2 regions of the Hydrogenophaga sp. FG152 genome follow, and region 2 is predicted to be linked to the other one. Evidence: riboswitches for the same ligand, from Rfam matches in the RefSeq annotation. Region 2 holds a riboswitch; the other holds the start of a gene.
The links. A riboswitch is a leader RNA that binds a small molecule or an ion and turns the genes downstream of it on or off. The one in region 2 is predicted to bind S-adenosylhomocysteine.
Positions count from the first base shown of each region.

Region 1 (14,604 bases), on a different contig from region 2:
GTTCTGCGCCAGGGCGGCGCCCGAGGCGAGCAGGCAGGTGGAAGCGAGGGCGGCCAGGGCGAAATGCTGCGTATTCATGATGGTCTTCTGTGTTGCGTTGTTGACTCGGGAGAATCCCCGCGTCCATTACAGAAGACCGTGCATGGCGCGGCGTTGCGCCACGTCAAACCGGCCGGCGACCTGGCCCCGTTGGTGCGGCTTGCTTGACGCAGGTCAAGCCACGCGCTTCAGTCGCGCAACAGCACGACCCGGCCCACGCCGCCCTGCACGATGCCCAGCGCCGACGCGGCCGCGCGGCTGAGGTCGATGATGCGACCCGGCACGTGCGGGCCTCGGTCGTTGATGCGCACCGTTACCTCCTTGCCCGTGCGGGCGTGGCGCACGCGCACGCGGGTGCCGAACGGCAGGGTCTTGTGGGCCGCGGTGAGTTCGTTCATGTCGTAGACCTCGCCGCTGGCGGTGCGCCGGCCGTGGAAAGGCTCGCCGTACCAGGACGCCAGGCCCCGCGCGATGACGCTCTCGCTGGCGTCCGGGGTGTCGGCGTCGTCGGCCGAGGCATCGGGCACGCTGCCCAGGTCGGGCATGTCCGGCGCTCGCGTCGCGCAGCCGCCGAGCCACAACAAGGTGGCCAGCGCCAGCGTGACCGCGGGCTTGAGGCTCATGCAAGACCGAGGCGCTGGACGATGTCCGTCGTGGCCCCGCTCTGGTTCATGGTGTAGAAGTGCAGCCCCGGCACGCCGCCTCCGCGCAGGCGCTCGCACAGGTCGGTCACCACGTCCAGGCCGAAGGACTTGATGGACGCGGTGTCGTCGCCGAAGGCCTGCAGGCGCATGCGGATCCAGCGCGGGATCTCGGCGCCGCAGGCGTCGGAGAAGCGCATCAGCTGCGTGGAGCTGGTGATGGGCATGATGCCCGGCACCACCGGGACGTCCACGCCCACGCGCCGCAGCTCGTCGCGGTAGCGGAAATAGGCATCGGCATTGAAGAAGTACTGCGTGATGCCCGAGTCGGCACCGGCCTTCACCTTGGCCGCGAAGGCCTCAAGGTCAGCCTCGGGCGAGCGGGCCTGCGGATGCGTTTCCGGATAGGCCGCCACCTCGATGTGGAACCGGTCACCGGTCTCGGCGCGCACGAAGGCCACCAGGTCGCTGGCGTAGCGGAATTCGCCACCCACGCCGTAGCCGCTGGGCAGGTCGCCGCGCAGGGCCACGATGCGGCGGATGCCGGCGGCCGCATAGGCGGCCAGGCGTTCGCGGATGCTCGCGCTCGACTGCCCGATGCAGCTCAGGTGCGGTGCGGCCGGGCAACCCTCGCCCATGATCTCGGTCACGGCCTGCAGCGTGCCGTCCTGCGTGGAGCCACCGGCGCCAAAGGTCACCGAGCAGAACTCGGGCTTGAGCGCGTACAGCTGCTGGCGCACCGCGCGCAGCTTGACCGCGCCTTCGGGCGTCTTGGTCGGGAAAAATTCCAGGCTGATGGGAAGACTCACGGTCCCCTCCTTGCATCACTTGCTCGCATACACAAAAAACTCGCGGTTGCCGTCACCCCCGGTGATCGCGCTCTCGACGTAGTCGCGCATCCGCAGGCCCTGCTCTTCGCAGACCTGCGCGATGCGATCGCGCACGATGGCGTAACTCGCCGCGTCCTTCACCAGACCGCCCTTGCCGATGTGCCCGGGCTGCAGCTCGAACTGCGGCTTGACCAGCATCAGCATCTGCCCGCCCGGCGCCAGCAGCGGCACCAGGGCCGGCCACACCAGGGTCTGCGAGATGAACGACAGGTCACCCACGATCAGATCGAAGGGCGGCGCGCCGCCCGCCTCCGCCAGCCCCTGGGCCGACAGATCGCGCGCGTTGCACTTCTCGATGCAGACCACGCGCGGGTCGCCCTGAAGCTGCGGGTGCAGCTGGCCCTGGCCCACGTCCACCCCCACGACCCGCGCGGCGCCTCGCTGCAACAGGCAGTCGGTGAAACCGCCACTGCTCTGCCCCACATCGAGGCAGCGCAGGCCGCTCACGTCCAGGCCGGTGTGGCGCAGCGCGCCTTCCAGCTTGAGGCCGCCGCGCGACACATAGCGCGTCTCCGCCGTGTCCAGCAGGCGCAGCTCGGCCGTCTCGCGCAGTTCCTCGCCGTTCTTGGTGACCGCTTTCCAGTCGCCGCCCGACGCGCGCCATTGCACGCCCGCAGCGATGAGCCGCTGGGCCTGCGAACGGGTGGCGGCCAGGCCACGCTCGACAATGAGTTGATCGGCTCTCATCAAAGAGGATCACGGCACAAACGCCAACCCGCCATCCAGAGATGCCGCGGAACCGGCTTTGCCGGGCCGCAGGCATCGCCCCCTTGAGGGGGTCGCGCGAAGTGCGGCGGGGGTGCGTTCAGTAGCGGTAGGTGTCCGGCTTGTACGGGCCGGCCTTGCTCACGCCGATGTAGGCGGCCTGCTCGTCGGTCAGCTCGGTCAGCATGGCGCCGACCTTCTTCAGGTGCAGGCGCGCGACCTTCTCGTCCAGGTGCTTGGGCAGCACGTAGACCTGGCCCACTTCGTACTTCTTCGGCTGGGTGAACAGCTCGATCTGGGCAATGGTCTGGTTCGCGAACGAGCTCGACATCACGAAGCTGGGGTGGCCGGTGCCGCAGCCCAGGTTCACCAGGCGGCCCTTGGCCAGCAGGATGATCTTCTTGCCGTCGGGGAACTTGACGTGGTCGACCTGCGGCTTGATCTCTTCCCACTCGTACTTCTCGATCGAGGCGATGTCGATCTCGTTGTCGAAGTGGCCGATGTTGCAGACGATGGCCTGGTCCTTCATCGCGGCCATGTGGTCGTGCGTGATGATGGACTTGTTGCCGGTGGTGGTCACGAAGATGTCGGCCTTGTCGGCGGCGTACTCCATGGTCACGACCTTGTAGCCTTCCATCGCGGCCTGCAGGGCGTTGATGGGGTCGATCTCGGTCACCCACACCTGCGCCGACAGGGCGCGCAGTGCCTGGGCCGAGCCCTTGCCCACATCGCCATACCCGGCGACCACAGCGACCTTGCCGGCAATCATCACGTCGGTGGCGCGCTTGATGCCGTCGACCAGCGATTCGCGGCAGCCGTACAGGTTGTCGAACTTGCTCTTGGTGACCGAGTCGTTGACGTTGATGGCGCGGAACGGCAACGTACCCCGGGCAGCCATTTCCTTCAGGCGGTGCACGCCGGTGGTGGTCTCTTCGGTCACGCCGATGATCTGGCTGGCCTTGCGGGTGTACCAGGTCGAGTCCTGCGCGAGCTTGGCCTTGATGGCGGCGAACAGGCAGGTTTCTTCCTCGCTGGTCGGCTTGCTGATGACCGACGGGTCCTTCTCGGCCTTCTGGCCCAGGATCATCAGCAGCGTGGCGTCGCCGCCGTCGTCCAGGATCATGTTCGGGCCTTCGCCTTCGGTGCCGGCGGCGCCGAATTCAAAGATGCGGTGGGTGAAGTCCCAGTACTCGGCCAGGGTTTCGCCCTTGTGCGCGAACACCGGCGTGCCCTGCGCGACCAGCGCGGCGGCGGCATGGTCCTGCGTGGAGAAGATGTTGCACGAAGCCCAGCGCACGCTGGCGCCCAGGGCCTGCAGGGTTTCGACCAGCACCGCGGTCTGGATCGTCATGTGGATGCTGCCCGTGATGCGCGCGCCCTTGAGCGGCTTGGCGGCGGCGAATTCCTCACGGATGGCCATCAGGCCGGGCATTTCGGTTTCCGCGATGCGGATTTCCTTGCGGCCCCACTCGGCCAGGGAAAGGTCGGCGATCGCGCTGTCGGCGGTCGGGTTGTTCAGACGTGCATTCATGGTTCGCTCCGGAAAGGATGGACAAACCACATCTGGCATTGAGTCAAAAAGAACTCATCGCACGGGATGTGGATGAGCGTCGTTGCATGGATGGTCCGAGCCTCACGCCCCGCTGCTGAAGTGTTCAGTGGGGGCGCTGCAACGCTCCTCGGATCGCGCGATTCTACCGCACCGGCCTCGATCTGCCCCCTGCCGCGCGTCGCCGGTGGCACCTGCGGCGCGCGGGGCCCTGTGCGACACTGCCCGCCTTCCATGCGCATGAATCCCCTCACCCTCTGGCCCGCCACGGACCGCGCCCGCATCCACGGCGTGCTGACGGACATCGACGACACCCTCACGACCGAGGGCGCGATCACCCCCGATGCCCTGGACGCGCTGCACCGCCTGCGCGCCGCCGGCCTGCCGGTGTTTGCCATCACGGGCCGGCCCGCCGGCTGGAGCGAGGCCTTCGCGCTGGCCTGGCCGGTGGACGCCATCGTGGCCGAGAACGGCGCCGTGGCGCTGTGGCGCGGCGCCTCGGGCGAGCTCAGGCGCGATTACCTGCAGGACGCGGCCACGCGCGCCGCCCATTTCGCGAAGCTGCAGGCCACCGCGCAGCGTGTGCTGGCCGAGCTGCCGCAGGCCCGCCTGGCCACCGACAGCCCGGGGCGCGAGACCGACATCGCGATCGACCACAGCGAGTTCGCCCACCTGAGCGAAGCCGACATCGCCACGGTGGTGCAACTCATGAAAAGCGAGGGCCTCAACGCCACGGTGAGCTCCATCCACATCAACGGCTGGATCGGCGAGCACGACAAGCTGGCCGGTGCGCGCTGGATCGTGCGCTCGCGCCTGGGCCGCGCGCTCGACGACGAAATCGACCGCTGGGTCTACGTCGGCGACTCGACCAACGACGCGCGCATGTTCGGCCATTTCCCGCACAGCGTGGGCGTGGCCAACGTCGCGCGCTTCTGGGGCGCGCTCACGCAGCACCCGCGCTACGTGGCGGCGGGCGAGCGCGGCGCGGGCTTCACCGAGGTGGCCGACGCGGTGCTGGGCGCGCGGGCCGCGGGCGCATGAGCGAGCACCCGCTGCCACCCACCGGCACCCTGCCCGGCCACCCGCCCGCCGAGGCGCGGCTCGGTCTGGTCGCGATCTTCGGCTCCACCTTCTTCGAGCTGGTGGGCTATTTCATGCTCACACCGCTGCTGCTGTTGCGCCTGAAGGGCGGCGGCGAATCGACCGCGCTGGCCGGCGTGTTCGCCGCCAGCGGCTGGCTCGGCGTGTTCTTCATGACACCGTTCGCTTCGGCCATCACGCAGCGCCTGGGCCGGCGGCCCACGCTGTGGCTGGCCGCGCTGATCCCGGTGATCGCCACCGCCGGCTTCGCCTTCACGCCGCTGCTGTGGCTCTGGTTCGTGTTCAAGATCGCCGCCGGCATGGCCTCGGGCCTGCGCTGGGTGCTGGCCGAGGCCGTGGTGGCCGAGTTCTCGCCGCCCGGGCAGCGCGGGCGCTATGTGGGCATCTTCGAGACCATGGTGGGCATCACCTTCGTGGTCGGCCCGCTCATGCTGGCCTGGGTCGGCGCCGACAGCGACGCGGCCCTGTGGATCGCACTCGGTTTCATGGCCATCGGCCTGGTCTGGAGCCTGCTGATCCCCCGCCTGCCCGACGCCGCCGACACCCACAGTGCGAAGGTGGGCCTGTCGGGCGTGTGGCACGCGCTGCTGGCGCACCCGCTGATCATGACCGTGGGCTTCGTCGGCGGTTTCTTCGAAAGCGGCCTCACGTCCATCCTGCCGCTCTACGGCTTGGCGCTGGGCCTGGGCGCCACCGTGGCGGCGCTGCTGGTCTCGGCCAGCGGCCTGGGCAGCGCGCTCATGATGCTGCCCGCCGGCGTGCTGGCCGACCGCATGGCCCACCACCCAGCACAGCGCTGGGGCGACGGCCACCGCGCGCGCCTGGCGATCATGCGGGCCTGCGCCCTGATCACCCTGCTGGCCACGCTCGTCATCCCCTTCGTGGCCGGCACGCCCTGGCTGGCCGCGCCCGTGGCCTTCCTCTGGGGCGGCGCGGGCGGTTGTCTGTACACGCTGGCGATGATCGACATCGGCTCGCGCGAGGAAGGCATCACGCTGGTCAACAGCACCGCCGTGCTGGTGCTGTCCTACACCCTGGGCGGGGTGCTCGCGCCCGCGCTGGGCGCCGCCGCGCTGCAGTGGGCGCCCACGCTCGGCTTCCCGGCCTTGCTGCTGTCGGTCGCTGGTGTGGGCTGGTGGCTGTTGAGACGGACCGTTTCGGCCCCATCTGAAGGAACCCCGCGCGGCTGAGCGGCTCCCAACCTCAACGCCAACCCGACAAGCGAAAGGATCTCCCCATGGCCATTCCCTGGCTGGTTGCCCTGAAAGTCATCCCCTGGGGGGACGTGATCGAACACGCGCCCACGGTGCTCAACGCCGCGCGCAAGCTGCTGGACCGCTCGAAGACACCACCGGCCGGCACGACCGCGCCGGCCCCGCTGGACCTGGGCGAAGCCCCGCCCACCCTGGGCGAGCTCAAGAACCGCCTGATCGAGGCGCGCCAGCTGATCGACCAGCAGGCCGCCGTGCAGACCCAGATGGCGCAGACCCTGACCGAGCTGGCCGAACAGAACGCGCGCCTGGTGGGCGCCGTGGACCTGCTGCGCAAGCGCACGCGCCTGCTGATGGGGGCTGTGGCCCTGCTGGCCGTGGGTATCGTGGTGCTGTTCGCGCGCTGACCGCTCAGTCGCCGCGCTCGGCCTGCAGCGCGGCATCACACCCCACGCCAGCGGCGATCCAGCGCCGCGCCAGCCGCTGAAACAGCGGCGCCGCCCAGCGCCAGCGCGGGCCCAGCACACCGCGCGCGTCACTGACCGCACCACAGCGGTAGACCGCCAAGGCCCCGTCCCAGCGCAGCGCGTCGCAGGCGCCGAAGCGCTTGCGCGAGATCACCCGCCCCAGCGGGCAGGGCTCGGCCAGGCAACACACCCCGCAGCCGTTGCACGGCGCGCCGAGCGCCGGTTTGGCCGGCGCCTCGGCGTGGATGTGGATGACCTGGCTGTCGGGCATCAGGTCCGCGCCAGCACCGGCCCCAGCACGCGCCCGGTGTGGGTGCCCAGGCGCACCACCTCGTCGGGCGGCGCGGCCGCCACGATGCGCCCGCCGCCGTTGCCGCCTTCGGGCCCGAGGTCGATGATCCAGTCCGCCTCGGCCATCACGTCCAGGTCGTGCTCGATCACCACCACGCTGTGGCCGCCGTCCACCAGGCGGTGCAGCACGCGGATCAGCTTCTCCACATCGGCCATGTGCAGGCCCACGGTCGGTTCGTCGAGCACGTAGAGCGTGTGCGGCGCCTTCTGGCCCCGGCGCGTGACGTCGTCGCGCACCTTGCTGAGCTCGGTCACGAGCTTGATGCGCTGCGCCTCGCCGCCGCTGAGCGTCGGGCTGGGCTGGCCCAGCGTGAGGTAGCCCAGGCCCACGTCCTTGAGCAGTTGCAGCGGATGGCTGATGTTGGGCATGCTGGCGAAGAAACCCACCGCCTCGTCCACCTCCATCTGCAGCACGTCGCCGATGCTCTTGCCCTTCCAGGTCACGGCCAGGGTCTCGGGGTTGAAGCGCGCGCCGTGGCAGACCTCGCAGGGCACCTTCACATCGGGCAGGAAGCTCATCTCGATGGTGCGCATGCCCTGGCCTTCGCAGGCCGGGCAGCGGCCTTCGCCGGTGTTGAAGCTGAAGCGGCCCGGGCCGTAGCCGCGCGCCTTGGCTTCCAGCGTGTCGGCGAACAGCTTGCGCACCGTGTCCCAGAAGCCGATGTAGGTCGCCGGGCAGCTGCGCGGCGTCTTGCCAATCGGGGTCTGGTCGACTTCGAGCACGCGGTCCACGGTCTCGAAACCGCTCAGGCCGGCGCAGCCGCTCCACGCGGGGTGCTTGCCCTTGTCCATGGCATCGCGCCCGGCCTTGGTGCTGCGCTGGCTCACGGCGGCGGCCACGTTGGTCAGCAGCACGTCGCGTGCGAGCGTGGACTTGCCCGAGCCCGACACGCCGGTGATGACCACCAGGCGCTGCAGCGGCACGGCGGCGTCGAGCTCGTTCAGGTTGTGCAGGTTGGCGCGGCTCACCCGCAGCCAGTGCGCGCCCTCGTCGGCCGGGGGCGCGGCGCGACGCGCCTGCAGCGGGTGTTTCATGGCGTGCAGCAGGTAGCGCCCGGTCACCGAGTCGGCGTTGGCCGACAGGTCGTCCACCGAGCCCTGGGCCACCACGCGGCCGCCGCGCTTGCCCGCGCTCGGGCCGATGTCGATGATGTGGTCGGCGCGGCGGATGGTGTCTTCGTCGTGCTCCACCACCACCAGGGTGTTGCCCTGGTCGCCGAGCTTGTGCAGCGCGTTGAGCAGGATGGCGTTGTCGCGCGCGTGCAGGCCGATGGTGGGCTCGTCGAGCACGTAGCACACGCCCTGCAGGTTGCTGCCCAGCTGCGCCGCCAGGCGGATGCGCTGTGCCTCGCCGCCGCTGAGGGTGGGCGCGCCCCGGTCCAGCGTGAGGTAGTTCAGGCCCACCTCTTCCAGGAAGGCCAGGCGGCTTTCGATCTCGGGCAGCAGGTCGCGCGCGATGTCGGCCTCGCGCGCGCTGAGCGCCAGGTCCTTCATCAGGCCTTGCACCCAGGTCCTGACCTCCCGCACGGAAAGGCATGCGACATCGGTGATGCCCACGCCGGCAAAACGCACCGCACGCGCCTGCGGGTTCAGGCGCGTGCCCGCGCAGGCCGGGCAGGCCTCGTCCACCAGGTCGTCCACCTCGGGTTCGGCGAAGCTCTGCTCACGGCCCTTTTCCTTGTCGTCGCGCACCGAGTCGTCCAGCGCCTTGCGCTGGTCTTTCGACAGCTTCACGCCGGTGCCCACGCAGTCCGGGCACCAGCCGTGTTTGCTGTTGTACGAGAACAGGCGCGGGTCGAGCTCGGGGTAGCTGGTGGCGCAGACCGGGCAGGCGCGCGTGGTGGAGAACACCTCCAGCGTGCCGAGGTCGCGCGTGGACGCGCCGTCGGCCAGCGCCTGGGCCAGACCGTCGAGCGGGGTGAGCACGTGCACCACGCCCTTGCCGATCTCCAGCGCCTTGTTCAGCTCGCGGCGCAGCGCGGCCTCGTCGTCCGCATTCACCACGAAGTCGGCCACCGGCAGTTCGATGGTGTGCTCCTTGAAGCGGTCGATGCGCGGGAAGCCGGTGGTGGGCAGGAATTCGCCGTCCACCCGCAGGTGGGTGTGGCCACGCGGGCGCGCCCAGTCCGCCAGCTCGGTGTAGACGCCCTTGCGGTTGACCACCAGCGGCGCGAGCAGGCCGATGTGCTGCCCCTTGTAGCGCGCCAGGATGGCGGCAGCGATGCTGTCGGCGCTCTGCGGCATCACGGCCGCGCCGTCGTGCATGCAGTGCTGCGTGCCCAGCTTCACGTAGAGCAGGCGCAGGAAGTGCCAGACCTCGGTGGTGGTGCCCACGGTGGACTTGCGGCCGCCGCGCGAGAGGCGCTGCTCGATCGCCACCGTGGGCGGGATGCCGTAGACCGCGTCCACCTCGGGCCGGCCCGCGGGTTGCACGATGCTGCGCGCGTAGGCGTTCAGGCTTTCCAGGTAGCGCCGCTGGCCTTCGTTGAACAGGATGTCGAAGGCCAGCGTGGACTTGCCCGAGCCGCTCACGCCGGAGATGACGTTGAACTTGCCGCGCGGGATGTCCACGCTGAGCTGCTTGAGGTTGTGTTCCTTGGCGTTGACGATGCGGATCGCATGAGCGTGCGCGCCCTCGGCGCGCGCGCGCGCCGGCTGCAGCCCCCGGGCCCGGCTTTCGCGCACTTCGTGCACCTCGCCCATGGCCAGCGCGTAGTCGCGCAGCGCTTTCGCGGTGTGGCTGCCGGCGTGCTCGCGCACCGTCTCGGGCGGGCCCTCGGCCACGATCAGTCCGCCAGCGTCACCGCCTTCGGGGCCGAGGTCGATCAGCCAGTCGGCCGCGCGGATCACGTCCAGGTTGTGCTCGATCACCACCAGCGAGTGGCCCGCATCGAGCAGCTTGCGCAGGCTGCGCATGAGCTTGGCGATGTCGTCGAAGTGCAGGCCGGTGGTGGGCTCGTCGAACAGGAACAGCGTGCCCTTGCGCGCCACCGCCTGGCGGCTGGCGCTGCTGTTCTTCGAGGCCTCGGCCAGGAAGCCCGCGAGCTTGAGGCGCTGTGCCTCGCCGCCCGAGAGCGTGGGCACGGGCTGGCCCAGCTTCACGTACTCCAGGCCCACGTCCACGATGGGCTGCAGCACGCGGATGACCTCGCGGTCGCCCGCGAACAGCGCGGCGGCCTCGCTCACGGTGAGGTCCAGCACGTCGGCCACGTTGAGCGAACGGCCACCGCGCTGGATCTTCACTTCCAGGATTTCGGGCCGGTAGCGTTTGCCGTCGCAGTCCGGGCAGCGCAGGTACACGTCGCTCAGGAACTGCATCTCCACGTGCTCGAAACCCGAGCCGCCGCAGGTGGGGCAGCGCCCGTCGCCGCTGTTGAAGCTGAACTTGGCCGGCGTGTAGCTGCGCTGGCGCGACAGCGGCGCCTCGGCGAACAGCGAGCGGATCGCGTCCCACGCGCCCACGTAGCTCACCGGGTTGGAGCGCGCCGTCTTGCCGATGGGCGACTGGTCGACGAACACGACCTCGCTCAGGTGGTCGGCCCCGAGCAGGCGGTCGTGCGCGCCCGGGCTCTCGGTGGACTTGCCGAAGTGGCGCAGGAGTGCCGGCGCGAGCACGTCCTGGATCAGGCTGGACTTGCCCGAGCCTGACACGCCGGTGACCACCACCAGGCGCTGCAGCGGGAATTCGACCGACACGTCCTTGAGGTTGTGTTCGCGCGCGCCCTCGAGGATGAGGCGCGGCGTGCTGTCGGTGACCATGCGCTTGAAGCCCATGCCGATGGTCTTGCGCGAGCCGAGGTAGGCACCGGTGAGCGTGTCGGCCGAGCGGATCGCTTCGGGTGTGCCGTCGAACACGATCTGCCCGCCGCGCTCGCCCGGCCCCGGGCCCATGTCGATCAGGCGGTCGGCCGCGAGCATCACCGCCGGGTCGTGCTCCACCACCACCAGCGTGTTGCCGGCGTCGCGCAGGCGCAGCATGGCGTCGTTGATGCGCGCCATGTCGCGCGGGTGCAGGCCGATGCTGGGCTCGTCGAGCACGAACAGGGTGTTCACCAGCGAGGTGCCCAGCGCGGTCGTGAGGTTGATGCGCTGCACCTCGCCGCCGCTGAGCGTGCGGCTCTGGCGGTCCAGCGTGAGGTAGCCGATGCCGACCTCGCACAGGTAGCGGATGCGGGTGTTGATTTCCTCGAACAGCAGGCGCAATGCCTGCGCCTGACCGGCGGCGGTGGTGTCGCTGCCGGCCGGGGTCAGCGTGGCATCGAGCGAGGCGAAGAAACCGCGCAGCTTGTCCAGCGGCATCAGCATCAGGTCGTGCAGGCACAGGCCGGGCATGGCTTCGAGCTGCGCTCGGCTCCACTTCACGCCCTGCGGCAGGTAGCGCTTCTGCGCGGGCAGCACCGCGTCGGCCTGGGCCTTGCTGCCGATGCGCCAGAGCAGGCTGTCGGTCTTGAGGCGCGCGCCGTGGCAGCTCGGGCACTCGGTGTAGCTGCGGTACTTGGACAAGAGCACGCGGATGTGCATCTTGTAGGCCTTGCTCTCCAGGTACTCGAAGAAGCGGTCCACGCCGTACCACTGCTGGTTCCACTTGCCGTTCCACAGGGGCGAACCGGCCTTCACCCAGTGCTGCTGCTCGGGCGTGAGCTTGGCCCAGGGCGTGTCGCGCGGGATGCCGGCGGCCTCGGCGTGCCGCATCATGTCGTCCTGGCATTCCTTCCACGCCGGTGTCTGGAACACCTTGACCGCGCCAGCGCGCAGCGTGAGCTTGTCGTTGGGGATGACCAGGCCGTAGTCCACCCCGATCACGCGGCCGAAGCCCCGGCAGGCCTCGCAGGCGCCCACCGCCGAGTTGAACGAGAACATCGAGGGCGTGGGTTCGCTGTAGCGGATGTCGCTTTCCGGGCAGTGCAGGCCCGTTGAAAAGCGCCAGATCTCGGGCTCGCCCTCTTCGGCCAGCACATACACCATGAGCTTGCCGCCGCCGCGCTTGAGGCCGGCTTCGATCGCCTCCATGGCGCGCGCCGGTTCGACCGAGCTCATGCGGAAGCGGTCGGCCACCACATCGAGCACCTTCACCGACTCGATGACCGGCTTGGCCTTCTTGCCGACCTTTTCGGGCGCGCCCTCCTGCGGCGCGGCCCGCTGCACCACCCGCTCGGCCTGCACGCGGGTGTAACCGCTGGCCGAGAGCCATTGTTCGACTTCCTCGGGCGTGGTGCTGGCCGGCAACTCCACCGGGAAGGTCAGCACCAGGCGCGGATCAGGCCCGGCGGTGAAACCGGCCGCGCGCGCCTTGAGCTCGGCAAAGATCGATTCGGGCGAATCGTGCCGCACCGGCAGCGCGGTCTCGCGGTCGAACAGGTCGGCACCGCGAGCGAACAGCAGCTTGAGGTGGTCGTTGAGCTCCGTCATGGTGCCCACGGTGGAGCGCGAGGAGCGCACCGGGTTGGTCTGGTCGATCGCGATCGCCGGTGGCACGCCGTCCACCCGGTCGACGGCCGGCTTGTCCATGCGGTCCAGGAACTGGCGCGCATAGGCGCTGAAGGTCTCGACGTAGCGGCGCTGGCCTTCGGCGAACAGGGTGTCGAACACCAGGCTGGACTTGCCCGAGCCGCTGGGTCCGGTGACCACGGTGAGCTCACCGGTGCGGATGTCGAGGTCGAGGTTCTTGAGGTTGTGCTGGCGCGCGCCCCGGATGCGGATCAGCCCGGAGCCGCCTTCCGTCGGGTGGTCGCGCCCTTCGGCCTCGGACACGGTTGAAATCGCGCCCACGGGTGGATCGGCGGGCAGAAAGGCATCGGACATGCATGGGCTCCAGAGGGGGACGCAAAGATTCTACGGAGGGGTGTGACAAAGCATCGGTGCGGTAAGTCATATCCACAATTTCCCGCGCCCGCGGGCTGCATAGACTCGGCTCACCCAAGGAGACGCCTATATGAAACGGATTCGCTTGTTTTCAAGCCCGGTCTGGACCGCCTGGGGGCTGGCCGGGCTGCTGGTTTTTGCGGCCCCCGCCTGGGCCCAGTTGCGCGTGGGCATGCCCTCGGGCTTCACAGGCTCGGTGGCGGCCGGGGTGAAGGAGAACCATGAGGGTGCCCAGCTGTACTTCGACACCATCAACGCGCGCGGCGGTGTCAACGGCCAGAAGATCGAACTGATCACGGTGGACGACAAGTTCGACCCCAAGGTCACGGTGGAGGTGGCGCGCGAACTGATCACGAAACAGCGGGTGCTGGCCCTGTTCCTGAACCGCGGCACGCCGCATTCGCAGGCCCTGCTGCCCATGCTGGCCGAGCTCAAGGTGCCGCTGGTCGGGCCGAGCACCGGCGCCATGGCGCTGCACCAGCCGGTCAACCCCTGGGTGTTCAACGTGCGCGCCACCTACCAGCGCGAGGCCGCCAAGGCCATCGAACACCTGGCGAGCATCGGCATCACGCGCATCGCGGTGCTGGAGACCGACGATTCCTTCGGCGCCGATTCGGCGGCCGGGGCGCTCAAGGGCTTCGAGAAGGCCAAGCTCAAGCCGGTGCTGCATGAAAAGTTCCCGCGCGACAAACCCGACTTCACCGAGCTGTCCAAGCGGGTCCACGAGAGCAACGCGCAGGCGGTGATGGTGATCGGCTCGGCCGGCAACACCGCCAATGCGGTCAAGGCGGTGCGCGCCGCCGGTTCGCGCGCGCAGATGGTCACGCTCTCGAACAACGCCTCGGACGGCTTCATCAAGCTGCTGGGCGAACACGCGCGCGGCGTGATCGTGACGCAGGTGTTCCCCAACGAGCGCTCGGTGGCCTACGGTCTGATCAAGGAAGCGCAGGAGTTCGCCAAGGCCAAGGGCCTGGCGGGCGTGTCGCCCGCCATGATGGAAGGCTACGCCGCCGCCAAGGTGTTGACCGAAGGCCTGCGCCGCGCCGGCCCGAACCCCACGCCCGTGGCCCTGCGAGATGCGCTGGAGAACCTCAAGAGCTACGACCTGGGTGGCCTGACCGTGCACTACAGCCCGAGCAACCACACCGGGCTGGACTTCGCCGACCTGTCCATCGTGGACGCCAGCGGCAAATTCCGCCGCTGACCCCCAAAAAAAAGACGCGGCACCGGGCGGCGCCGCGTCAACACCCCACAACGGGCCCCTTGCGCGCCGGGCTACAACATGCCCGACAGGAACAGAATCGCCGCCGTGGCGGCGTACTCGAATTCGACGAAGGCCTCGAAGTCCCGGCCCGTGGTGAACGCAGGCGTCCAGCCATGGCGCTCGGCGGCCTGCCGCCAGGCCGGCGACTTCACGGCCTCGGCCACCGCCTGCGTGAGCGCGGCGCGCTGAGCGTCGCTGATGCCGGGCGCGCCGTAGACGCCGCGCCAGTTGCCGATGGTGACGTCGTACCCCTGCTCCTTGAGCGTGGGCACGTCCGGCAAGCCGGGCAGGCGCCGTTGCGCGGTCACACCGAGCAGGCGCAGCTGGCCCCGGGCGATGCCCTGGGCCAGTTCCCCGTAGCCACCGCCCACCACATCGATCTCGCCCTTGAGCAGGGCGGCCACCGCGTCCGCGCCGCCGCCATGGGGCAGGTAGCGGATCTCCCGGGGCGGCACGCGCAGGCTGCGCGCGAACATCGAGACGGCGATGTGCTCGGTCGAGGCCTTGGAGCCGCCTCCGAAGCG
Region 1 is NZ_JBMDKH010000008.1:171,562-186,165, reverse strand. Features, by position in the region: gene ACODTB_RS12050 (OmpW/AlkL family protein) at 1-78, opposite strand, end outside; gene ACODTB_RS12045 (septal ring lytic transglycosylase RlpA family protein) at 228-662, opposite strand; gene metF (methylenetetrahydrofolate reductase [NAD(P)H]) at 659-1,489, opposite strand; gene ACODTB_RS12035 (TlyA family RNA methyltransferase) at 1,505-2,257, opposite strand; gene ahcY (adenosylhomocysteinase) at 2,376-3,806, opposite strand; S-adenosyl-L-homocysteine riboswitch at 3,874-3,962, opposite strand; gene ACODTB_RS12025 (HAD-IIB family hydrolase) at 4,065-4,865, shown strand; gene ACODTB_RS12020 (MFS transporter) at 4,862-6,115, shown strand; gene ACODTB_RS12015 (hypothetical protein) at 6,163-6,543, shown strand; gene ACODTB_RS12010 (hypothetical protein) at 6,548-6,874, opposite strand; gene uvrA (excinuclease ABC subunit UvrA) at 6,874-12,756, opposite strand; gene ACODTB_RS12000 (ABC transporter substrate-binding protein) at 12,887-14,020, shown strand; gene ACODTB_RS11995 (Bug family tripartite tricarboxylate transporter substrate binding protein) at 14,092-14,604, opposite strand, start outside.
Region 1: linked by a shared signal. The riboswitch ahead of ahcY (adenosylhomocysteinase) and the one ahead of metH (methionine synthase) in region 2 are both predicted to bind S-adenosylhomocysteine.

Region 2 (14,604 bases):
CGAAGTGCGATTCGCGCACGCGGCGCTGCACGTCCGAGCTCATGAGGTAGCCGCGCGCGCCCTGGTGCAGCAAGGCCGACTGCGCGGCGCGCAGGCTCAGCTCGGCGCCGTGGGCGCGCGCGTCGAGCACGTCGATGAAGAAGTCCACGCTGTCGTTGAACGGCGTGTCGGCGAGTGCCATCACGCGCGCGGTCAGCGCGTCCAGCTCGGCCTGCAAGGCGTCGGGCCGGTCTTCGAGAAACTGGTTCACATGGCCCAGCTGCGCCTCCACCGCCCACATGCTGTCGATCGCGCCCTGCGCCACACCCACCGCCATGCCGCACTGGAGCAGCACGAAGGCCGCGCGGATGCGCGCGATGAAGGGCTTGGCCGGTTCGGCCATGCGCTCGTTCGCGCCGATGAACACGTCCTTCAGGCGCAGCGCGTAGGTGCCGGTGCCTTCCATGGCCGAGAAGCTCGGGCAGTCGCGCAGCTCCACGCCGGGCGCGTCGCAGCGCAGCAGGAACATCAGCTCGCGGCCCAGCGGCTCGCCCTGCGCGTCCACCACCGCCGCGAGCGCGCCGCAGGCATGGCCCGGGCCGAGGTTGCTGACCCAGGGCAGGGTGCCGCTGACCAGGTGGCCCCCCTCGACCGGCGTGGCCTTGAGCAGCAGGCTCTCGATCTGCGCGTAGCTCTTCATGGGGTTGGACATGGCGGTGCCGCCCAAGGCCTCGCCGCTGGCCAGCGCCTGCAGCGCCGCGCCGCCCAGCGCCGGATTGCCGCTGGCCTGCATGTACAGGCCGCAGACCAGCTGGCACCACACCATGAAGCCGGTGGCGCCGCAGACGCGCGAGACCTCGGCCATGGCGCGGATCGCCAGGCCGTAGTCCGCACGGCCCGCGGGTGCGTCGAGGTGGGCGCTGAACGCCCCTGCCGCGCCCAGCTGCTGCAGCACCTCGCGCGGGTAGTGGCCTTCGCGGTCGATCGCCTCCACCACCGCGGCCAGCGGGCCTTGCGCCACGGCGCGCACCGCGGCCAGCAGCTCGTCGGCGGAAGTGAAACACCCCCCGCGCGCCTGCGGCGCACCCCCCTCTCTCGCCTTCGGCGGGAGGGGGGCGACACCTGGGGCCGGCGAAGCCGGACCCTCGGTGTCCCTGGGCTCGACCGCTTCCTGCGCCGCAGGTGCCTCGAACGCGGAACAGATCACCGTTGTGTCGTGGGTCAGCTCGCGGGGCAGGTCGAGGGGGTTCATGCGTCCGCCAGGCCGATGGTGAAGGGGATCGGGTTGCGCATCGAGTTGGCCACCGGCGAGTAGAAGTTGGCGTGCTGCACGATCTCGTCGAGCACCTCGCGCGGGGCATCGCCTTCCACCAGCACTTTCACGCGGATGGCTTGAAAGCCCATCTCCGGTGGCGTTTTCTCCAGCGCGCCACCGGCGCCCCAGGCGGCGGGGTTGCCGATGTCGCCCTCGAGGAAGACCTCGAGCTTGCTGAGCTTCACGCCCTTCCAGGTCGCCACCGCCGTGATGCCCACGGCCAGGCAGCCGCCCAGGCCCGAGAGCACGATCTCGCCCGGGGCAGGCGCGGTGTCCTGGCCGAACAGGTGCAGCGGCTCGTCCACCACCACCGGCGCGTGCTGGCCCACGGTGGAGAGCGAGCGGTACTGGCCCTCCATCACGGTGTGGACCTTGTTGGTGCCGCGGCTGGCCGGGTTGGCCTTGCCCTTGGCGGCGAAGGCGGCGAGGCCGGCGCCGTCGATCGGGCGCAGGTGCGCCTTCACGGTCGCGGCGGGGGCGGTGGGTTCAAGGGTGTCGGTGGCGGACATGGGGTCTCCAGGGTTGAAAAAGCGGGGTGGGTGGTTCAGGCCGCGAGGGCGAGGCTGGGCTTCTTGCTCGACTTCGCCACCGGCAGGCCGGTCTCGATCGGCAGGCTCTCGTCGCGCGACCACTCGTTCCACGAGCCGAAGTACATGCGCACGTCGCTGAAGCCGGCCTGTTTGAGGGCCAGGAAGGTGTTGGAGGCGCGCGCGCCCTTGAAACAGTAGAGGTAGACGGTGTCGTCGGGTGCGATGCCAGCGGTGGCGCACTCGGCCTTCACCTCGTCGGGCGTCTTGAACACAGGGCCTTGTGCGGACGGCTTCATGAAGCGGTACCACTCGACCCATTTCGCGCCGGGCAGGCGGCCCTTGCGGGGCGCAAAGTCCTTGCCGTAGGGCGACGAGCTGTCGCCGATCCACTCGTCCACGTCGCGCACGTCCAGCAGCACGGTGTCGGTGCCCAGCGCGGCCTGCACGTCGGCCTGGGTGAGCATCACGTCGGTGCCGACCAGTTCGGGGAAGGTGGCGGGCGTGGGCGTGGCGGCCTCGGTGGACACCGGCAGGCCCGAGGCCTTCCAGGCGCTGAAGCCACCGTTGAGCACCTTGATCTTCGGGTAGCCCAGCCAGGTCAACAGGTAGTAGCCGCGGCAGGACTGGCCGTAGCCGCTGTTCATCGCGTCTTCGTAGAACACGGCGGTCTCTTTGCCCGAGAGGCCGGCGGCGCCGAGCGCGGCGGCGAAGGTGGCCTTGAGGGCATCCAGCCCTTCAGGGGTGGACGTGGCCAGGTAGGTGAAGACCTCGCGCAGGTTGACCGCACCGGGGATGTGGCCGGCGGCGTAGGTCTCGGCGTCGCGGGTGTCGATGACCACCACGGGTTCGGACGACTGCAGGGCCTGCAACTGGGCGGGGGCGATCAGGGTGGCGTCGATGCTCATGGAAACCTCACGAAAGGACGGGGCCGGCGGGATTGCCTGTGCTGTCTTTTGCAACCGTTGTGCCAGCTTCGTGAGAGACACCGAAAGTCGACTTGGGCCTTTGATTCCAAAGCGATTTTTGCTTCTGAGCCAAGGGCCGCCGGAGGTCGGAAACCCCTCGCCATCTTCAATGTGTCGACACAATGTCGACACATTGCGCGGTCTTCAGCGCAGGCCGGCCTTGCGCAACCGGTACGCGAACTGCCGCAGCGTGAGGCCCAGGCTCTGCGCCGCGCGCGACTGGTTGCCCTGGTGCCGGGCCAGCGCGTCGAGCAGGGCCTGGGCGCTGTGCGACTGCGCGCTCTGGTAGTCGCGCACCAGCGGCTCGGCCTCGCTGGCGGCCGCCGCCGCGCCCAGGGCCTGGGGCATGAAGCGCTCCAGCGTGGCGGCCGTCACCAGGGTGTGGTCGGCCAGCAGCACCAGGCGCTCGATCAGGTTGCCCAGCTCGCGGATGTTGCCCGGCCAGTCGTGCGCCTCCAGCCGCGCCAGCGCGTCGGGGGCGAGGTTCACGTTGCGCTGGTGCGCCTGGTTGGCGCGGTTCACGAAGTGCAGGGCCAGCGCGCGCACGTCCTCGCCGCGCTCGCGCAGGCTGGGCAGGCGGATCGGGATCACGTTGAGCCGGTAATACAGGTCCTGCCGGAAGCGCCCGGCCTGCACCTCGCGCGCGAGCTCGCGGTTGGTGGCCGCCACCAGGCGCACGTTCACCTTGAGTTCGCGCGTGCCGCCCAGGCGCACCAGCGTGCCTTCCTGCAGCGTGCGCAGCAGCTTGGACTGCATGGCCAGCGGCAGCTCGCCGATCTCGTCGAGGAAGATGGTGCCGCCGTGGGCCTGCTCGAACCAGCCGGCGCGCGCGGTGTTCGCGCCGGTGAAGGCGCCTTTCTCGTAGCCGAACAGCTCGGACTCGAACAGCGTCTCGGGGATCGCCGAGCAGTTGACTTTGATGAAAGGCTGGTCGTGCCGGCCGCTGGCCAGGTGCACCGCGCGCGCGAACAGCTCCTTGCCGGTGCCGGACTCGCCCAGCAGCAGCACCGTGGCCTGCGACTGCGACACGCGCTCGAGCTCGCCCAGCGCCTGCAGCAGCGCGGGCGAGCGGCCGATCAGGCCGTAGCGGGCGCTGGCGCTGTCCAGCGCGCGGGCCAGGGCCGCGTTGCGCGCCAGCAGCTGGCGCGTCTGCTCGGCCACCAGCTGCTCCAGGCGCAGCAGCTGCCCGGCCAGCGTGGCCAGGATGCGCAGCACGGCCAGGTCGTCGTTCAGGTGGCGCTGGCGGCTGCGGATGCGGTGGCAGGCCAGCACACCGATGGTCGCGCCGTTGACCTCGATCGGCAGCGCGATGAAGGCCACCGTCTGCGGTGGCAGGCGCTCGCGCGGCACCGTGCGAAACAGGAACAGCGGTTCGGCGTCCACGTCCTGCACGATGGCCGGCAGGCCGGTGGCCAGCACGCGCCCGGTGATGCCCTCGCCCCAGCGGAACACGCCGCGCTGCACTTCCTCGGCCGTGAGGCCGTAGGCATGGCGCACCGAGGCCGTGCGCGCCTCGCCCGGCGCGGCCTCGCCGGCCAGCACCATGCGGCCCCGGTTCAGGCCCAGCAATTCGCTCATCAGGTGCAGCATCTCACGCAGCACGAAGGCCGGCGCCAGGCTGCGGCCCACCAGCTTCATCACCTCGCGCATGAGCAGCAGCTCCTGGGCGTGCCAGTCGGTCGCGGGGCTGTCGAGGTCGCTGGGGCTGGTGGGCATGGGCGACGGGCAAGCAAACATCGCGCCGGGGATTCGGTATGCCACCACAGGTTGTGGTTTAAAATATCTGAAAATCTTCAGATATTTTAAACCACAACCAAGGACGCACCATGATTGCAGATCGCATTCGTCAAGCGCGGTTGGCGGCAGGCCTCACCCTTGTTGCTTTGGGTGAAAAAGTGGGTGTGTCGCACACCGCTATCCAAAAGTATGAAAAGGGTTTTTTGACCCCGTCGTCGTCTCAGCTCCTCAATCTGGCCAAAGCTTGTGGGGTTCGCACCGAATATTTCTTTCGCACGCACACGGTAGAACTGCTGCATCCTGAGTTCCGCAAGCTTTCGGCTTTTGGCAAGACGGCGCAGGATGCGTTGAAGATCAAGGTTGCCGAGCTTGTAGAAAAACGTGTGGAGTTGCTCGGAGCCTTTCCTGAATTGCCGTTTCCTGCGTTTTCACCTCCTGCGGGCCTGCCTGAACGTGTGGTTTCGTTGAGCGAGATTGATGCATTCTCGGACTTGGTTCGCAACGCTTGGCAGCTGGGCATGAACCCGATTGCCGACCTTACGGACACCCTCGAGGTGCTTGGTTTACTGGTCATCGTGGTTGATGAAGAGAACCCGGGGTTTTCTGGCTTGACCGCCACGGCGCGAACCGAGGACGGACGTGAATTTCCTGTCGTGGCCGTCTCCAAGCGCTGGCCCGGTGATCGGCAGCGGTTCACGCTAGCGCATGAACTCGGACACCTGCTGCTGGAGGGTCGACTGGCGGAAGGCATCGATGAAGAGAAGGCTTGCGATCGGTTTGCTGGTGCATTTCTGGTCCCATGTGTCGCGGTTCGCCATGTTCTTGGACAGCAGCGCCATGCGTTGGAATGGCAAGAACTGTATGGACTCAAACACGAGTTCGGCTTGTCGATGGCTGGATGGTTGCAACGAGCCAAACAATGCAGCGTGATTACCGAGACCGCTCATCTTTCGATGTTCAAGCGGTTTTCGGCGAAGGGTTGGCGCAAGAACGAGCCGGGCGATCCGCTGCCGCAAGAGCACCCACGGCTATTTGATCAGCTCGTGTACCGTGCGTTGGCCGAGCAGTACATTTCTGAGGGCAAGGCAGCTGAGCTGCTGGGTATCCCGATGATGCGCTTCCACAAGGAGCGCCAGTTGGAGTCGTCGGATGCGGCTGCTCATCAGTGATGCCAACATCCTGATCGACATGGAAGCGGGAGCGTTGATGGGAACGCTCTTTCAACTTCCAATGCAGTTCGGCATTCCGGATCTGCTGTATTACGAAGAAATTGAGCCGGGTAGCCCGGGTCTTGAAGACTTGGGTTTGCTGGTCATGGAGGTCAGCGGTGATTTTGTGGCGTATGCCGAGCAATTGCCACGGCAGCACAATCATTTGCTTCGGGCAAAAAATGGCCCAAAGCCAAGTCATAACGACTACCTCGCGTTAGCGCTCGCGAAGCAGGAGGTTTGCACCTTGCTGACGGGGGATGCCAATTTGCGCGCGGTCGCGGACCTGGAGCAGGTCAGCGTTATGGGCACGATCGGACTACTGTGTGCCATGGTTGAAAACCAGTTGCTGTCGGTCGATGAGGCATTGAGAGCGCTGGATGGGATGAAGTCGGGTAAGCGTCGGCTGCCTTGGGCCGAAGCGGAAAGCAGGTTGAACGCGCTGCGTTGAATGCGAAGTCTGCGTGTCGAGCCCGTCGGGGCCGCGGCGAAAGGGGCGACCCTACGGCGCCGAGAAGAGCCCGTGCCAGCCTTTGAACTTTTGCTCTGAGCAAAAAGCGCTTTTTGCATGCACGTGGTGTTGAACGTGCATAAGAAATCGCGATTTCCATACATATGGATAACGCGCTTTGGCGTCATCACCCGCTAAAATCCCCGCTTCTCAAGGAGCGTTGCAGCGCCGGCGGGCTTTCAGCCCCCACCGTGCGTCAGGCTTGAGTGGGCGCGAACAGGCCCAAACGGCGCTCACCGGTCTGTTTTTCGCAAACTGCCTTGGTGAGCCTCATGTCCTCCGTATCCGCTTCCCCGTCGTCGTCCACCCCCGTGCCGCCCATGCTGCTCTCCGGCCTGGAGCCGCTGCGCATCGAGCCGGGCAGCCTGTTTGTCAACGTCGGCGAGCGCACGAACGTCACCGGCTCCAAGGCCTTCGCCCGCATGATCCTGGAAGGGCGCTTCGAGGACGCCCTGGCCGTGGCGCGCCAGCAGGTCGAGAACGGCGCCCAGATCATCGACGTCAACATGGACGAGGCCATGCTCGACAGCAAGGCCGCCATGGTGCGTTTCCTCAACCTGATCGCCGGCGAGCCCGACATCGCGCGCGTGCCGGTGATGGTGGACTCCTCCAAGTGGGAGGTGATCGAGGCCGGCCTGCGCTGCGTGCAGGGCAAGGGCGTCGTCAACTCCATCTCGATGAAGGAAGGCCTGGACGAGTTCAAGCGCCAGGCGCGCCTGGTCAAGCGCTACGGCGCGGCCGCCGTGGTGATGGCCTTCGACGAAAAGGGCCAGGCCGACACCTACGAGCGCAAGGTCGAGATCTGCGAGCGCGCCTACCGCGTGCTGGTGGACGAAGTGGGCTTCCCGCCCGAAGACATCATCTTCGACCCCAACATCTTCGCCATCGCCACCGGCATCGAGGAACACAACAACTACGCGGTGGACTTCATCAACGCCACGCGCTGGATCAAGCAGCACCTGCCGGGCGCCAAGGTCAGCGGCGGCGTGTCCAACGTGTCGTTCAGCTTCCGCGGCAACGATCCGGTGCGCGAGGCCATCCACACGGTGTTCCTGTACCACGCGATCCAGGCGGGCATGGACATGGGCATCGTCAACGCCGGCATGGTGGGCGTGTACGACGAGCTGGAGCCCGAGCTGCGCGAGCGCGTGGAAGACGTGGTGCTCAACCGCCGGCCCGACGCGGGTGAACGCCTGGTGGAAGTGGCCGAGAGCGCCAAGGGCTCGGCCAAGGACGACAGCAAGAAGAACGAATGGCGCGCGCTGCCGATCCGCGAGCGGCTGAGCCACGCGCTGGTGCGCGGCATCAACGACTTCATCACCGAAGACACCGAGGAGATGTGGCGCGAGATCGAGGCCGGCGGTGGCCGCCCGCTCAATGTGATCGAAGGCCCGCTGATGGACGGCATGAACGTGGTCGGCGACCTGTTCGGCCAGGGCAAGATGTTCCTCCCGCAGGTGGTCAAGAGCGCGCGCGTGATGAAGCAGGCCGTGGCGCACCTGCTGCCCTACATCGAAGCCGAGAAGCAGGCCCTGCAGGCGGCCGGCGGCGACGTGAAGCCCAAGGGCAAGATCGTGATCGCCACCGTCAAGGGCGACGTGCACGACATCGGCAAGAACATCGTCACCGTCGTGCTCCAGTGCAACAACTACGAGGTCGTGAACATGGGCGTGATGGTGCCCTGCCACGAGATCCTGGCCATGGCCAAGGCCGAGGGCGCCGACATCGTGGGCCTCTCGGGCCTGATCACGCCCAGCCTGGAAGAGATGCAGTACGTGGCCGGCGAAATGCAGAAGGACGAGCACTTCCGCGGCAAGGGCATCCCGCTGCTGATCGGTGGCGCCACCACCAGCCGCGTGCACACCGCGGTGAAGATCGCGCCGCACTACGACGGCCCGGTGGTCTACGTGCCCGACGCCTCGCGCAGCGTGAGCGTGGCGCAGGGCCTGCTGTCCGACCAGGCTGCGGCCTACATCGCCGAGGTCAATGCCGACTACGAGCGCGTGCGCCACCAGCACGCCAACAAGAAGCAGGTGCCGCTGTGGCCGCTGGCGCGCGCGCGCCTGAACAAGACGCCGATCGACTGGAAGGCCTACACGCCGCAGAAGCCCAAGTTCATCGGCAAGCGCGTGTTCAAGAACTTCGACCTGCACGAGATCGCCAAGTACATCGACTGGGCCCCGTTCTTCCAGACCTGGGACCTCGCCGGCCCCTTCCCCGAGATCCTGAAGGACGAGGTGGTGGGCGAAGAGGCGCGGCGCGTGTTCAGCGACGGCAAGCGCATGCTGCAGCGCCTCATTGAAGGCCGCTGGCTCAGCGCCAGCGCGGTGGTGGGCCTGTACCCGGCCAACAGCGTGCACGACGACGACATCGAGCTCTACACCGACGAGAGCCGCACCAGCGTGGCCCTGACCTGGCACGGCCTGCGCCAACAGGCCGAGAAGCACGAGATCGACGGTGTGATGCGCCCCAGCCGCTGCCTGGCCGACTTCGTCGCGCCCCGGGGCGAAGCCAACGACTACGTGGGCATGTTCGCCGTGACCGCCGGCCTGGGTGTGGAGAAGAAGGAAAAGCAGTTCCTCGACGACCTCGACGACTACTCCGCCATCATGCTCAAGGCCCTGGCCGACCGCATGGCCGAGGCGCTGGCCGAGTGCATGCACCACCGCGTGCGCACCGACCTCTGGGGCTACGCGGCCGACGAGGCGCTGAGCAACGAAGAGCTGATCAAGGAAAAGTACCAGGGCATCCGGCCGGCACCGGGTTACCCCGCCTGCCCGGACCACTCCGTCAAGCGCGCGATGTTCGACGTGCTGCAGTGCGAGGACATCGGCATGGGCCTGACCGAGAGCCTGGCCATGACCCCGGCGGCCAGCGTGAGCGGCTTCTACCTCGCCCACCCGCAGAGCACCTACTTCAACGTCGGCAAGATCGGCGACGACCAGGTGGACGACCTGGCCGAGCGCAGCGCCGTGGCGCGCAACGAGCTGCAGCGCTGGCTCGCGCCGAACCTGTGAGGACGCAGAACGATGACGTCGAAGAACCCACGCCCCAACGACGACCTGCTTTGGAAAGGCGTGTTGCTCGCCGCCATTGGCCTGATCGTGCTGATCGCGCCCCACCGCCTCCAGTCGCCGGCGCTGCGGGACATCGTCGCGGGCTCGGCGGGCCTGGGCTGGCTGGCGCTGGTCCTGGGCGCCGGGTGCCTGGCGGTGTGGGGATGGCGCGGGTACAGACACTGGAAGCGCCAGTAGGTCACCGACCCTGTCACCGGGCGCCATGGCGGCGCGTGCCGGGAACCTCCTCATGCGGCGGCGGCTCTGCCTACCGTACATCCCCTTTTTGATGTTGGCTTCTTAAAACCTTTTCACCATGAACCTGCTCAACAACCTCTTCAACCACCCCCGGCTCGGCGTCATCCTGTTGCGCTGGACGCTCGCGCTCCTGATGGTGCTGCACGGCTGGGCCAAGATCACCGGCGGCGTGGGCGGCATCGAAGGCATGCTGGTCGCCAAGGGCCTGCCCGGCTTCCTGGCCTATGGCGTGTACCTGGGCGAGTTCGTGGCGCCGCTGTTCCTGCTCGCGGGCGTGTGGGTGGTGCCGGCGGCCCTGGTCATCGCGATCAACATGGCCTTCGCCGTGGGCCTGGCGCACATGGGCCACTGGTTCGATCTCACCAACACCGGCGGCTGGCGCCTGGAGCTGCAGGCCTTCTTCTTCGTGACCGCGCTGGTCGTGGCGTTCACGCACCGCATCGGACCTAACAAGTGATCTGAGGGGCGCTCCGACCTGAGACGGCCTGGAGCTGGGTCTTCTGCTGGGTGTTGAACTGCCGAATAAGCTCTTGGGCAATCTGCAGCAGCGCGCCCTCTGCATCCGCGTGCGTGTGCAGCGTGCCGTCCTTGCTCGCCGCCAGCAGGGCTCTGGACAAGGCCGCGGCACAGAGCACCCGCATGGCTCTGGGCTGGTCGCTGCGCATGAACGCAATGACCAGCACGGCGGTCGTGAGAACCAGGCCCTTGAGGCGCCCATTCAACAATCCCGGCATGCGGTCGCACGAGAACTTGACCGCATGCCGGGCGAGGGTCGCCGGAGGACCCAGATCGATGCCCAGGCGTTGGCACAGTTCAAACAGCGCTTGAATGCTCGCTTCGGCCTTGCGCTTTCGGCGCATGGTCAGCACACCTGAAAAGAAGTCCATACGCATCTCCGCAACGTTGGCACGACAGTATGCACGTTTCAATGTGGCTTCAAGGCGGCTGACTCCAACGCGTCGCGGCCAGAAACTTGGGCGATGTCTCGTTCATCGGCCTGCGTTTCGCCATCCCCGTTTCGGCCCGCAGGCCCGGGAACCCTGGTTCCCAGGCCGTTGCATCGAGCGATCAGACGTTCATGATCGCCACGGCGCGCGAGTTCAGGTAGGCCTCCATGGCCTCCGGGCCACCTTCGGAGCCGTAGCCCGAATCCTTGATGCCGCCGAAGGGCATTTCCGCCGAGGGCATCGCGGGCATGTTGACCCACAGCATGCCCACCTCCACCCGGCGCGCGAGCAGGTCGGCATTTTTCAGCGAGCGCGTGAAGGCGTAGCCGGCCAGGCCGTAGGGCAGGCGGTTGGCTTCGGCGATGGCTTCGTCCAGCGTGTTGAAGCTGCGCACGGCGGCCATGGGGCCGAAGGGCTCGTCGTTGAACACACGGGCTTCGAGCGGCACGTCGGTGAGGATGGTGGGCCGCCAGAAGTTGCCCTCGTCGCCGATGCGTTCGCCACCGGTGGCCAGCGTGGCGCCGCGGTCCACGGCGTCCTTGGTGAACTCGGCCATGGCCGTGACGCGGCGCGGGTTGGCCAGCGGGCCCATCTGCGTGCCCTCGGCCGAGCCGTCGCCCACGGCGAGGCCGGCCGCGTGCTTGACCAGCGCGGCCGAGAACTCCCTGGCGATGCTCTCGTGCACCAGGAAACGCGTGGGCGAGATGCAGACCTGGCCTGCGTTGCGGAACTTGGCACCGCCCGCGGTCTTCACGGCCAGGGCCACGTCGGCGTCTTCCGCCACGATCACCGGCGCGTGCCCGCCCAGCTCCATGGTCACGCGCTTCATGTGCTGGCCGGCCATGGCCGCGAGCTGCTTGCCCACCGGCGTGGAGCCGGTGAAGGTGATCTTGCGGATGACCGGGTGCGCGATCAGGTAGCTGGAGATCTCGGACGGCGTGCCGTAGACCAGGCCGAGCACACCCGCCGGCAGGCCGGCGTCGGCGAAGGCGCGCACCAGCTCGGCCGGCGCGGCCGGGGTTTCTTCGGGCGCCTTGACGATCATGGAGCAGCCCGTGGCCAGCGCCGCCGCGAGCTTGCGCACGACCTGGTTGATGGGGAAGTTCCAGGGCGTGAAGGCGGCCACCGGGCCCACCGGGTCCTTGAGCACCATCTGGCGCAGGGCCAGGTTGCCGCGCGAGGGCACGATGCGGCCGTAGACGCGCAGGCCTTCGTCGGCGAACCATTCGAGGATGTCGGCGGCGGCCATGGCCTCGCCCTTGGCTTCGGCCAGCGGCTTGCCCTGCTCCTGCGTGAGCAGGCGGGCGATGGCGCCTGCGCGCTCGCGCATCAGGCCGGCGGCCGCGCGCATCACCTTGGCACGCTCGATGGCCGGCGTGTCGCGCCAGGTCTCGAAGCCCTTCTGTGCGGCGGCCAGGGCCAGGTCCAGATCGGCCTGGCGCGCGTGCGCCACGCGCCCGATTTCCTTGCCGGTCGCCGGGTTGAACACGGCCAGCGTCTCGCCCGCTTGGGCATCGCGCCATTGGCCTTGGATGAAGAGTTGGGTGTTGGGGTACGTCAAGGAAGTCTCCTGAAGCGGTGAAGACGGGGAGGGGAAAGGCGGAACCTTAACAGCAGTCGAATGGTCGCGCGGGCACGGTGGCATGCGGGAAATCTCGAGCCTCATCGCGTGCGCTTGTCCGCGATAATTCCAGGGCCGCTTCCTGCGGTGATCACGACATGACACTTCAGCAGCTGCGAACCTTTCTGGCCATTGTCGAGTTTGGCAGTTTTCGCAGAGCCGCGCGAGAGCTCGACGTGTCCCAGGCGGGCTTGACCACCAGCATCCAGGCGCTTGAGAACGAGCTGAAGCTGAGGCTGATCGTGCGATCGACCCATGGGATCACCTTGACGGCGGAGGGCCGGCAGATCTACGAGCGCGCGCAGATCGTCGATCGCGAGTCGCGCCAGATCCTCAGCGATGCCGATCGCCTGCGGGGCAAGAGTGGCGGTCACCTCAGCATTGGCCTGGGCCCCACGCCGACCGCGACCCTGCTGCACCACGTGGTGCCGGATTTCCACAAGCGTTTTCCCGACGTGCGGCTGAACCTGACCAGCGGGGTGTACGAGCACCTGGAGTCCGCGTTGCAACAGGGCAAGGTGGAGCTCGCGATCACGGCGGTGCCTGGCGAAGGCGTGTCACCGAACCTGACGAGCGTGGAGCTGTTCCGCAGCGATCTGGCCGTGATCGCCCGGGAAGACCACCCCCTGGCGGGCGCCGACTCCATCCGCGAGCTGCTCGAGACCGAATGGGTGCTGCTGGGCTCGCCGGGCGGCCCGGGTGGCACGGTGACGCAGTACCACATCGAGCACGGGTTGCCGGCGCCCCTCATCGCGGCCACGTGCGAGTCCCTGACCCAGCTGGCGGCCCTGGTGCGCGGCACGGACTGGATGGCCGTCATCCCGGCCGTGATGATCGACCGCGGTCTCATGGGCGACGGGCTCGCGACCCTCCAGCTGCAGGAGGCGGTGCCGCGCTATGTCAACAGCGTGGTCTACCGCCGCGAGCCCCCGCTCTCGCCAGCGGCCCAGGCCTTCGTCGCCATGTGCCGCTCGTGCGCGCGCGCGCTGGCCCTGGGCGTCAGGCCCTGAGCCTTCCCGCCCGGGTCAGAAGACGTGGCGCATGCCGATCTGGACCCCTCGGACGTCGGCGCCCGCAGCCGGGCTGCCGCCCGCGTCGGCGCGGCTGGGCCACAGACCGAACGCGGCCGCGCCGTCGTTGCGCTGGTGGGCGACGCTCACGTACACCGAGGTGCGCCGGGACAGGGGTTGCAGGTACTGCACCGCCCACAGGCGCGCGTCCGAGCCGGCGGCGTCGTCGACGTTGCGCACCTGGTAGGTGGCGTTGATTTCGCCCGGCCCCACCGGCACCTTGACGCCGACGGAGCCGCCGCGCATGCCGAACGATCGATCGACATCGGACTTGGTGAGGTAGCCGTACAGCTTTGCCACCCGGAAGTCGTAGCTCGCGCCCAGGCTGACCGTGTCGGTGGAGACCGAGGCCCGTCCGGGCTGGCCCGCCGAAGCGCCGGTGGTGTTCAGGCGGTCGTAGACGGCGCCGACGTACAGCGCGCCCTGGGCGTACTCCAGGGCATAGCTGGCGGGATGGCCAAAAGGTGAGGCGTCCTCGTTGGTCGCCACCATCACGCGGCCCACGAAGCCGCCGACGGTGGGCGAGGTGTACTGGATCGCGTTGTTGTATTGAACCGGATAGCCCAGGTTGCCCGCCGCACCCCCGCGCTGGAACAGCGTCTGCATGGCACCCATGCTCGAGCGCTGGAACGGGTCGATGCGCAGCGACATCGCGATGCTGGGCGTGAACTGGCTGCCCAGGGCGAGGCTGCCCAGCGTGGCATGGCGCAGGCCCACCACGGTTTCGCGGTTGAAGGCCTGCGTGGGGCTGGACAAGGTGCCGGTGTCGGCGTTGAAGCCCTGCTCCAGCTTGAAGAAGGCCTGGTGCCCGCCCCCCAGGTCCTCCGTGCCGCGCAGGCCCCAGCGCGAGGTGTCGCTGGACAGCAGCGTGTGGCTGCGGGGGGCCGCCACGGCCGTGCCGGACATGCGCACGGCATTGACGGACGCGTCCAGGCGCCCATACAGCTGGACCGATGACGTGCCGCCCGGGGCCTGGGCGAACGCGAGGGGCGGCACGAGCAGGCACGCGCCGATCACACCATTCTTCATGTTGTCTCCTTCTGTGGGAAGCGCTCGGGGCGAGCGCGGATGGCAGCGCCTCGCGGCGCCGCCGGTTACAGATCCAGCACGACCTCCGCATCCGCCTCGGCGGCGCGGGAGCAGCACAGCACCATCCTGGTTTTCCGTTGTTCCTTGCTCAGCACGAAGTCGCGGTGGTCCACCTCGCCTTCGACATAGGGAACGGCGCACACACCGCACAGGCCGTCGCTGCACTTGACGTCCACCTGCAGCCCGCAGGCGGCGAGCGCCTGAACCGCCGATTGCTCGGCGGTCACGGGAATGGTCCTGGCGGAGCGCGCCAGGCGCAGCACGAAGGGGTGGCGCTCGCGCGCGGGGGCCTCGGGGACCGAGAAGTACTCCCGGTGC
Region 2 is NZ_JBMDKH010000007.1:198,057-212,660, reverse strand. Features, by position in the region: gene ACODTB_RS10990 (acyl-CoA dehydrogenase family protein) at 1-1,231, opposite strand, end outside; gene ACODTB_RS10985 (OsmC family protein) at 1,228-1,803, opposite strand; gene ACODTB_RS10980 (sulfurtransferase) at 1,839-2,729, opposite strand; gene ACODTB_RS10975 (sigma-54 interaction domain-containing protein) at 2,934-4,505, opposite strand; gene ACODTB_RS10970 (helix-turn-helix domain-containing protein) at 4,616-5,695, shown strand; gene ACODTB_RS10965 (PIN domain-containing protein) at 5,676-6,185, shown strand; S-adenosyl-L-homocysteine riboswitch at 6,392-6,487, shown strand; gene metH (methionine synthase) at 6,566-9,262, shown strand; gene ACODTB_RS10955 (hypothetical protein) at 9,275-9,499, shown strand; gene ACODTB_RS10950 (DoxX family protein) at 9,618-10,016, shown strand; gene ACODTB_RS10945 (hypothetical protein) at 10,006-10,446, opposite strand; gene ACODTB_RS10940 (NAD-dependent succinate-semialdehyde dehydrogenase) at 10,628-12,067, opposite strand; gene ACODTB_RS10935 (LysR family transcriptional regulator) at 12,226-13,137, shown strand; gene ACODTB_RS10930 (porin) at 13,153-14,226, opposite strand; gene ACODTB_RS10925 (4Fe-4S dicluster domain-containing protein) at 14,292-14,604, opposite strand, start outside.